2 regions of the Paenibacillus sp. sptzw28 genome follow, and region 2 is predicted to be linked to the other one. Evidence: riboswitches for the same ligand, from Rfam matches in the RefSeq annotation. Region 2 holds a riboswitch; the other holds the start of a gene.
What was found. A riboswitch is a leader RNA that binds a small molecule or an ion and turns the genes downstream of it on or off. The one in region 2 is predicted to bind cyclic di-GMP.
Positions count from the first base shown of each region.

Region 1: another riboswitch for cyclic di-GMP. It lies ahead of KZ483_RS05955 (GTP cyclohydrolase II); the one in region 2 lies ahead of KZ483_RS25325 (acetaldehyde dehydrogenase (acetylating)).

Region 1 covers NZ_CP080545.1:1,275,538-1,280,145, reverse strand. Annotated here, with positions in the region: gene KZ483_RS05965 (beta-galactosidase) at 1-1,192, shown strand, start outside; gene KZ483_RS05960 (pentapeptide repeat-containing protein) at 1,253-2,128, shown strand; cyclic di-GMP riboswitch class I at 2,321-2,412, shown strand; gene KZ483_RS05955 (GTP cyclohydrolase II) at 2,594-3,346, shown strand; gene ribD (bifunctional diaminohydroxyphosphoribosylaminopyrimidine deaminase/5-amino-6-(5-phosphoribosylamino)uracil reductase RibD) at 3,363-4,460, shown strand; gene KZ483_RS05945 (hypothetical protein) at 4,451-4,608, opposite strand, start outside.
Region 2 covers NZ_CP080545.1:5,447,026-5,451,633, forward strand. Annotated here, with positions in the region: gene KZ483_RS25300 (helix-turn-helix domain-containing protein) at 1-112, opposite strand, end outside; gene KZ483_RS25305 (cupin domain-containing protein) at 723-1,157, shown strand; gene KZ483_RS25310 (DinB family protein) at 1,311-1,496, opposite strand; gene KZ483_RS25315 (hypothetical protein) at 1,576-1,818, opposite strand; gene KZ483_RS29220 (alpha-L-arabinofuranosidase C-terminal domain-containing protein) at 1,716-1,943, opposite strand; cyclic di-GMP riboswitch class I at 2,126-2,221, shown strand; gene KZ483_RS25325 (acetaldehyde dehydrogenase (acetylating)) at 2,401-3,291, shown strand; gene dmpG (4-hydroxy-2-oxovalerate aldolase) at 3,297-4,313, shown strand; gene KZ483_RS25335 (cupin domain-containing protein) at 4,347-4,608, shown strand, end outside.

The DNA.
Region 1 (4,608 bases), 1.9 Mb from region 2:
CGGCATGGAGCATCTCATTCCGCCGCTTCCGGACAGGGACGGCCCGTTCCGCGATGCTTGGTCACAGCAAGGATACAGCTTCTCGGTTGCGAATCTGATCCGCGTATTCGGAGAGGAATGGCGGGAGAAATGGGCTGATTTGACGGAGCATCGAATGAAGCAATGGGGGTTGAACACGATCGGCAATTGGTCCGCTCCCGATTATATCCGTCAATCCGAACTTCCTTATGTCTATCCGATGGACGGCTTCCCGGCTACGGAGAAGACTATTTTCCGGGATTTCCCGGATGTGTTCAGCCCGGAATATGAGCGGAATGCAGAAGCGTTCTCTAGACAATTGATCCCGATGCGGGAAGACCCCCGCCTGATCGGTTATTTTATGCGGAACGAGCCCCATTGGGCATTTGTCGACGGTTTGGATTTGACAGGACAGATGCTGAAGTCTGAGGTCCGTTTTGCAAGCAAATTGCAGTTTGTGGAATGGCTGATTGAGAGATATGATACCGTTGACGGCTTGAATGCCGCTTGGGGGACTTTATACGAGCGGTTCGAGGATTTATACGAGACTGGGTCTGCTGAATGGACGGATCACCCGGGACGCAAGGAAGATTTCACCGCCTTTAACCGTATACTTATCCGGCGGTATGTGGAAGTGCCTGCAAGAGCTTGTAAGATGGCGGACCCTAACCATTTGAATTTGGGAATGCGGTATGCATGGGTAGGCAGCGACGACGTGCTGGAAGGATGCGAGGCATTCGATGTGTTCTCGGTCAATTGTTATCAATTCGCCCCGGAACGCAGCATGATTGAGCATATCAGCAAACGGCTGGACAAGCCGGTCATGATCGGCGAGTTCCATTTTGGGGCTGCCGACGTCGGCATGCTGGCCTACGGTATTCGGGCAGTTGCGACCCAGGATGACCGCGGCTTGGCATACCGGTACTTTGTAGAGCAGGCGGCTTCCATACCGGAACTGATCGGGGTTCATTATTTCCAGCTGAACGACCAACCTGTGTTAGGACGCTTCGACGGCGAGAACTATCAAATTGGGGTTGTGGATGTATGTCAACAGCCTTATCGTCCTTTTGTCGAGGCCATGAAACAGGCGCACGAACGGATGTATAATATTCGTACCGGAACGGCGGAACCCTGTGCTAATTCCCCGGTTGAAATACCGAAAACGGGATTCTGATTCACTGAGTTATGCAAGCACTGAGTACTGTGTTATGCCGGAACTGAAGGAGACCAGACAATGTCTAATAATCAAGAATCTTCTGGGCTTTTCCAGGGCGGCAGCCGGCTCCTTCTGCAAGCCGACTGCGAGGCATGCTTCGGCTTGTGCTGTGCTGCCCTGCCGTTCTCGGCTTCGGCAGACTTCGCAATTGACAAAGCTGCCGGGCAGCCCTGCCAAAACCTGCAGCCGGACTTCCGCTGCGGCGTTCACGGCAGTCTCAGGCAGCTGGGCTTCCCAGGATGCACTGTTTATGATTGCTTTGGCGCGGGGCAGCAGGTTTCCCAAGTGACCTTCGGCGGGCAGGACTGGCGGCAAGCCCCGGAAACCGCAAAACAAATGTTTGAAGTATTTCCGGTCATGAGGCACCTCCATGAACTCCTTTGGTATCTGAGTGAAGCGCTATCGTTTCCGCCAGCCCGTGTGATGCGGGATGCTCTCCGTTCTGCCCTGGAAGAAACGGAGCGCCTTACTCATCTTGCTCCCGATTCACTAATCGAACTGGATGTTGCCGAATATCGGGCAGATGTCAACGCTTTGCTCGTGGAGGCCAGTGAACTTGTCAGAGCCGAAGCACTTCGCTCCCTGAAGGGCTCCCCGAACCGTCGCAAGACGTACGGCCGAGGGGCTGACCTTATCGGTGCGAAGCTGAAGGGGGCCGATCTTAGAGGCGCCAATTTGAGAGGGGCTTACCTTATTGCAGCCGACCTCAGAGGTGCCGACCTGAGAGCGGCTGACCTTATTGGAGCTGATTTCCGGGATACTGATCTCAGAGGCGCTAACCTTACTGAAAGTATTTTTCTCACACAAGCTCAGGTGAACGCTGCCAAAGGGGATATGACTACAAAACTGCCCCCGTCACTTATTCACCCGGCGCACTGGTCCTCCCTCGAATAATAGGTAGGTCAGCACGGACCCTATCGACTGATGTCGAAAAATCATGATTATTCTTGCTTTTCTTGAATTTGTATCTTATATTCATTGTGTAGTCAGTTAAACATGCTTTAGAGTATAATGACATTTTTTACTAATTTTTACCTGCCCTTTCGCAGTGATTGCGGCGGCAGGAGTGCTTTTTTGAAATATTTCGTACGATAATGGCAAACCCGCTGAAAAGCGGCGACGCAAAGCTAAAGGGGCTAATGCGGATCAAATATCCGCTATGCCAGCCAGCTACCGAATACGACGGCTCAGCCCCGTCTATTCACTCTCACGTGTAGACGGGTTTTTTTGCCGTCCGCGGAAGATCTGCCCAAGCTGAATAACTATCAGGAGGTGCGGTGACAGGTAAGCAAAGTGATTTCAGTTGAGAGACGGGGCCATCATACCACCGATAACTATACAAACAGAGGAGATGGATTCATGAATAAGAACCAGGTTAACAATGCTCTGGCTGATAAAACAACTATTCTAAAACAACAGCAAAGTCCTGATATAGCTCTTGTAGGCCCGGTGAGGCTTCCTGTTCAATTGGACGACCAGGAGATCGATTTCAAATGGTATTCCTGGCTGAATTTAGGCAGCGCTTCCATGCAGATGGATGATGTACTCAAATTTTTACCTCATGCAGAATTAGCTTCCTACCAACAATCCTCCGTGCTTGTATACGGTGATTTTGCCAATAGAGAGAATGCCTTAATCCGGATGCACAGCATTTGCCACACGGGAGATATATTTGGAAGTAAACGATGCGATTGCGGCTATCAATTACGGAAATCCATGCGAATGATTGTCGATAACGGCTGCGGGGCATTATTCTATTTGGCCAATCACGAGGGCCGTGGAATTGGACTTTTTTCCAAATCATTAGCTTATATCCTGCAGGATGAAGGATGCGATACTGTAGAGGCAAATCTTAGTCTTGGCTTCGCTGACGATCAAAGATCCTATGAAGAGGCGATACGCGTACTCCAAGGTTTGCGGCAAAAACCGGTAAGTTTAATAACGAACAATCCCAGGAAATTGCAGTCATTGCGGGAAAAAGGTCTCTTAACCGATAACCATGTATCCATTTGGGGGGATGTATCCAAGCACAACACTCGTTATTTGGCAACGAAGGTTGAAAAATCGGGTCATATTTATAACGCTATGACTGAAAGCGTCAAACTGGGATGAGGAGCCGGATTACAACATGAACTCAGACCAACATTTTATGAAACTCGCATTGGACATGGCGGCTACGGCGATTGGAAAAACGAATCCGAATCCGGTTGTTGGCGCCATCATCGTTAATGATGGACAAATTGTCGGCCTCGGCGTTCATCGTAAGGCGGGTGAACCCCATGCTGAGGTGCACGCTTTCCAAATGGCAAGCGGCCATACAAGGGGAGCAACATTGTACGTTACGCTGGAGCCTTGCTCTCATTTCGGGAAGACCCCTCCTTGCGCAGAACTGATTCGAAGCTCCGGGATCGCACGGGTTGTTGTGGCCATGCAGGATCCGAATCCGATGGTTGCCGGACGCGGCATTCAATTGCTGCGAGAGGAGGGAATCGAGGTCGAGGTTGGCGTACTGGAATCGGAAGCCAGACGACTCAATGAACAATTCGTGCATCATATGACACACCGGCGGCCTTTTTTCATCTCCAAGGCTGCTATGACCTTGGACGGGAAATTAGCTGCGTCAACAGGGCATTCCAAGTGGATCACAGGCGAGGAAGCACAGCTTGAGGTACATCAAATAAGGAACGAGGTCGACGCCATATTGGTCGGGATAAATACGGTATTGACCGATAATCCTCACCTGACCACCCGTTTGCCGGAAGGGGGAAAGAATCCCATCCGTATTATCCTTGATTCGCAGTTGAGGCTGCCGGATGATGCCCATGTAACCGACTGTTCGGAGGTTCAAACTTGGGTTGTCACCAAGTTGGATGCTGACCCGGAAAAAGTATATAAGCTGGAACAGATGGGAGTTGAAGTGCTGTCCGTCCCTGAAACCAGGTTCGGATTGGATCTGCATGCGCTTTCGGATATTTTGCACCGCCGGGGAGTAACCTCTCTACTGGTGGAGGGTGGGAGCGAAGTAAACGGCTCATTTCTACGCGCTAATCTTATTGACAAGTGGATAATTTATATCGCTCCGAAGGTATTGGGGGGACGGCATTCCATTACACCCTATGGGGGTGAAGACTTAGAATTGATGGATGAAGCGATCAAGGTTAAGGTCCATTCCGTTCGACAATGCGGCGAAGATATTTGCATTACGGCCTATCCTGCTTACAACTGAAAGCCCACGATCTCTGTATCAGAGTAGTAGCGAATTGCTTTTCCCTTTTTTTCAGCATACTCAATTTCTCTTCTTGTACTGCTACCTATGTAACCATCAACGTCAATGACGAATATTTCATCGGAAATATCGATTTTCCGGAAATGTA
Region 2 (4,608 bases):
TTCCAATCATGATCGTAAAGCTGTTTATCTCCGCTGCCATTCCAGGATTATTTCGGCCGCTGGCATGGGGATGGGGATCGGGAAAGTCCTGGTCTAATTTGGCACCTGGCACGCTGCATCAACTCCTTGTTTTATAGAAGCGAATACTATTATATTCCATATCTGCTCCCATTATATCAGAAGCGGTATAAATTATCAAAAAATTCAAACGGCGGACCATAACGAGAACTCAAGCCCTCAGGTAGAGAGTGTCATTATCGGCAAAAAAACCGCCCGTCTCCCAGCCGGGAAACGAGCGGCAATATTTACACTGTAGAACTCCAGATTCATGTTTCCGGTACCGGCTTGTCATTTCCATAGATAGGCTTCGCCGTATATTTGGTTACAGGTGCGGTTGTATCGATCCGGAGAGTTATCGGCTTTGTCTCCCGGTTAAGGAACCAGTCCATGCCGGTGTATGACAGACCATAGTAGGGACGGTGATCTTTGTGCCCTGTCCAGTTGTGCTGGTCCCATCCTCTTTGTCATACAGCTCCCAGAGTGTACTTTTTATACCGGATAAGTCATCTGTGGCAGTGTTCGTGATGAATGTCCGTTTTCAAGCTTCCGCGACGCAGGTTCCATCATGAATGAACGGGACCTCGTCCTCAACTGAGCAATTGAAAAGAAATCACGTTATTTGCGGTATGGTAAGATGGACTCGTATAGGATGCGATAACCTAATGGAAGAGGTGTTGAACATGCAAAACCGGAATTACACGATGGTGCAAGCAGGTCTGTTCGAGAAGCTCGGAAGCGTTACGGAAGCTCCTGCCAAGGGGAAACTATTTTTGAAGGAATCTCTTGGGTTAACCAGCATGGAGGTGTCGCTCAATCAGCTGCCCCCCCGGGGGGAGGTGCCTTTCTATCATAAGCACAAGGAGAATGAGGAGTTGTACGTAATTATTCGCGGCCGGGGGCAGGTTCAAGTTGACGGCGAAATTCTCGAGGTGACGGAAGGAAGCGCCGTACGCATGGCACCGCAAGGTGTGCGTACCCTGCGGAATACGTCCGAGACAGAGGATTTGTACTTTATTGTCATCCAGGCCAAGGAACACAGCTTGACCCAATGGGTCATGACCGACGGCATTATTCTCGAAGAACCCGTGAAGTGGTGATTTAACGAAGGGAACAAAGCTTTCAGTTCAGATAAAAGCCCTGAGCCCGCTCACCCCTAAGTTGAAAATTTTTATTCCTTTGAACGTTCCTCGCATCTTTTGGAACAGCAAAGAGGCAGACGCCGAGCCGGCACTGCCTCTTAAATATATCTATCATTTGTTCGTCGCGTGGGCTGCGCGCATGGCTGCGGTTTCCTCTTCGTTCGGTCCGTAGATGCCGGGAGCCGTAAGTCCCGCTTGACGTATCAGAATCGTCATCTGCCCGCGGTGATGAATTTGGTGGCGTTTGGGGTATTTTATCAGGAATAGCCTTAGCATTTTATACCTTGTATTCGTTATCGTATTCGGTACAATGGTTGCAAGGTGTGCCGCCAAGCTGGCGTACCACGAGGGCGTACCGCTGCTGTTTCGAGTTCCGTTACGTTACTACAAGAACGTTTACGGAATGGGGCTGAATTTCAACTGTAAGATCAGATTGCGCATTCCAATGTAACGGCTGTTCGATGACGCGAACCTGCTCTTTCCCAATATCGTTGTAAGCATCTTTCGAATCGCCGGTCACACTATAAAGAACGGCATTCGAATGCTGCACTGCACTGCCCTTGTATTGACGGTCGGTGCGAAATTCGCCATTCCAATTACATCGCTGTGTTTGAGACACTGATTTATAAAACAAGCGGTAAACACAGTATCCGCCATTGTGTAGCTGGAATTGATGTCGTTTTCATCCCTCGGTGTTAAATAATCCGCGGTTCCGGAGTTAATATGCGATGATGAAGATTCCATTCGTCATAGGCAATACGAATTTTGCCTAAATAGCCGAGTGAACCGAGCTATAAGAAACCCTTTGCGCATCCTTTTATTATAATGATTTCTAATATAGTATTATAATCAAAATAGTATAATATGCCTATTTTAAAATATAGTAATATCATGTAAATTGACAATATACGACAACAGAATATTTCGTACGATAATGGCAAACCCGCTGAAAAGCGGCGACGCAAAGCTATAGGGGCTAAGGCGGAAAGCACCACCATTCGCTATGCCTGCCAGTTACCGAATACGACGGCAGCCTCCGTCTATTCATTCTAATAATGCTGATGGGAGGTTTTTTGTGCTGCTTAAAATTAATTAAATCGTCTGGCAGGAAAGAAATGTGAGTATTGGAGTTAATATTTTCTCAAAAGTCGGAAAATTCAGAATTAAATCCATGCACTTTTTGCGCCAAGGAGGATTTAAAATGAGCAGTGGGAAGATCAAGGTTGCAATTATAGGCAGCGGCAATATCGGGACAGACTTACTAAAAAAAACGATGAGATCGCCTCATTTGGAGTGTACACTGTTTGTGGGTAGAAACTTGGAATCGCCCGGGATGATTATAGCCAGAGATTTAGGAATACATGTTTCGGATAAAAAAATTGATGCTATTGTAGATTACGCTCATATGTACGATATTGTTTTCGATGCCACTTCTGCATTTTCTCATGCTCAACATGCAATAGTTTTTAGAAGGCTTCGAAAGTTTGTTATAGATATGACTCCGTCAAAAATTGGGGAAATGTGTGTTCCTGCGGTAAATTTAAGTGAATGCTTGACGCTTGATAACGTAAATATGGTTACATGCGGGGGACAAGCTTCCGTACCGGTAGCGTATGCGATCGGACAATCCCATGAACGGGTCGAATATATTGAAGTGGTATCCAGTATTGCTTCCAAGAGCGCCGGTCCGGCTACAAGATCCAACCTTGACGAATATATCGAAAATACGGAGGAAGCGATCCGAAAATTCTCCCGATGTAATAAAGCTAAAGCTATTATTAATTTAAACCCCGCAGAGCCTTGCATTGACATGCAAACCACCATTTATGCCAAGGTTCATAATCCCAATCTGGAGCTGCTTCATAGAAATTTGAACCGAATTATTTCTAAGATGCAATCTTATGTTCCAGGCTATCAATTAATTATCCCTCCTACTATAGAAGACGGCCGAATTGTAGTAATGATTAAAGTGCAGGGACTTGGAGACTACTTGCCCCCGTATGCCGGAAATCTTGATATTATCAATTGTGCCGCCATTGCTACTGCAGAAGAGTATGCTTCAAAGCTGGCGGGCATAGAGAAAGGGGCGTAATCCAGGTGTCCACGGTTCTAATCAGTGATCCAACCCTAAGAGACGGTTCCCATGCCGTACGTCATCAGTTAACCAGAGAACAGATGTATAACTACATGCTCATAGCCGATGCGGCAGGTATTCCGATTATTGAAGTCGGGCACGGCAATGGCCTTGGAGCATCTTCATTGCAATTAGGCGAATCTCTTGTTCGGGATGAAGAAATTTTTGAGCTGGCGTCAAGCACTTTACGTCATACGAAAATAGGAATCCATGTTATACCGGGTGTAGCTACGATAAACGATTTGAAAGCAGCGTTAGACCTGGGTGTGCATGTTGTCAGGGTCGCTTCTCATTGCACTGAAGCCGATATCACTAAGAGGCACATTGAGTATGCCTTGGATAGAGGGCGGGAAGCTTATGGAGTATTGATGATGAGCCATATGGCGTCTATTGAATTACTTACGCAGGAAGCGTTAAAAATGCAATCGTATGGGGCACACGGTGTAATCATTATGGATTCTGCCGGAGTTTATTTGCCGGAAGACGTTATTGAGCGGGTAAAAGCACTCACCGGCACAATAAACATACCTGTAGGGTTTCATGCACATAACAACCTAGGCCATGCCATAGCAAATTCGGTTGCAGCTTTAAGTGGAGGAGCTAGAATACTGGATGGTACGATTCGGGGATTCGGAGCCGGGGCTGGCAATGCCCAATTGGAGGTACTGATCGCAGTATTAAATAGATTGGGCTATACCACTAATATTGACTTATCAAAGCTCCTTGAAGGAGCAAACATTGCAGAGAAGACAATCATCGAAAAAGTACCGACTATCAATTCTACAAGTGTTATAAGCGGATTGGCCGGCGTATTTTCAGGCTTTGCAAAACCTGTTGAACTCTTATCCCAAAAATATAATGTAGACCCCCATAAAGTATTTATGGAGTTAGGAAGAAGAAAAATTATTGCCGGTCAAGAAGATATGATTATTGAAGTTGTACATGAGATCGCCGAATCAGAAGCTGTGGTCTCCAACTAAGTAAGCGGAATCTTAAATAAAGGGTGATATTATATGATGACAGATCGGGATAAAGTAGAAGTAGCCTATCCATTCAAAGGTGTAGAAAGAAGAGTGCTGGCTTATAATAACAAACTAATGCTTGTTGAACATTTAATAGCAAAAGGATCCCTATTTCCGCTGCATAGTCATTATCATGAACAAATCTTTTACATTACAGAAGGAAAAGTAAGGGTTATTTGCAACAATGAGGAGTACGAAGTAAAGGCCGGCGGGAGCTTTGTAATTCCTGGCGGGATAGAACATAGCGTATACG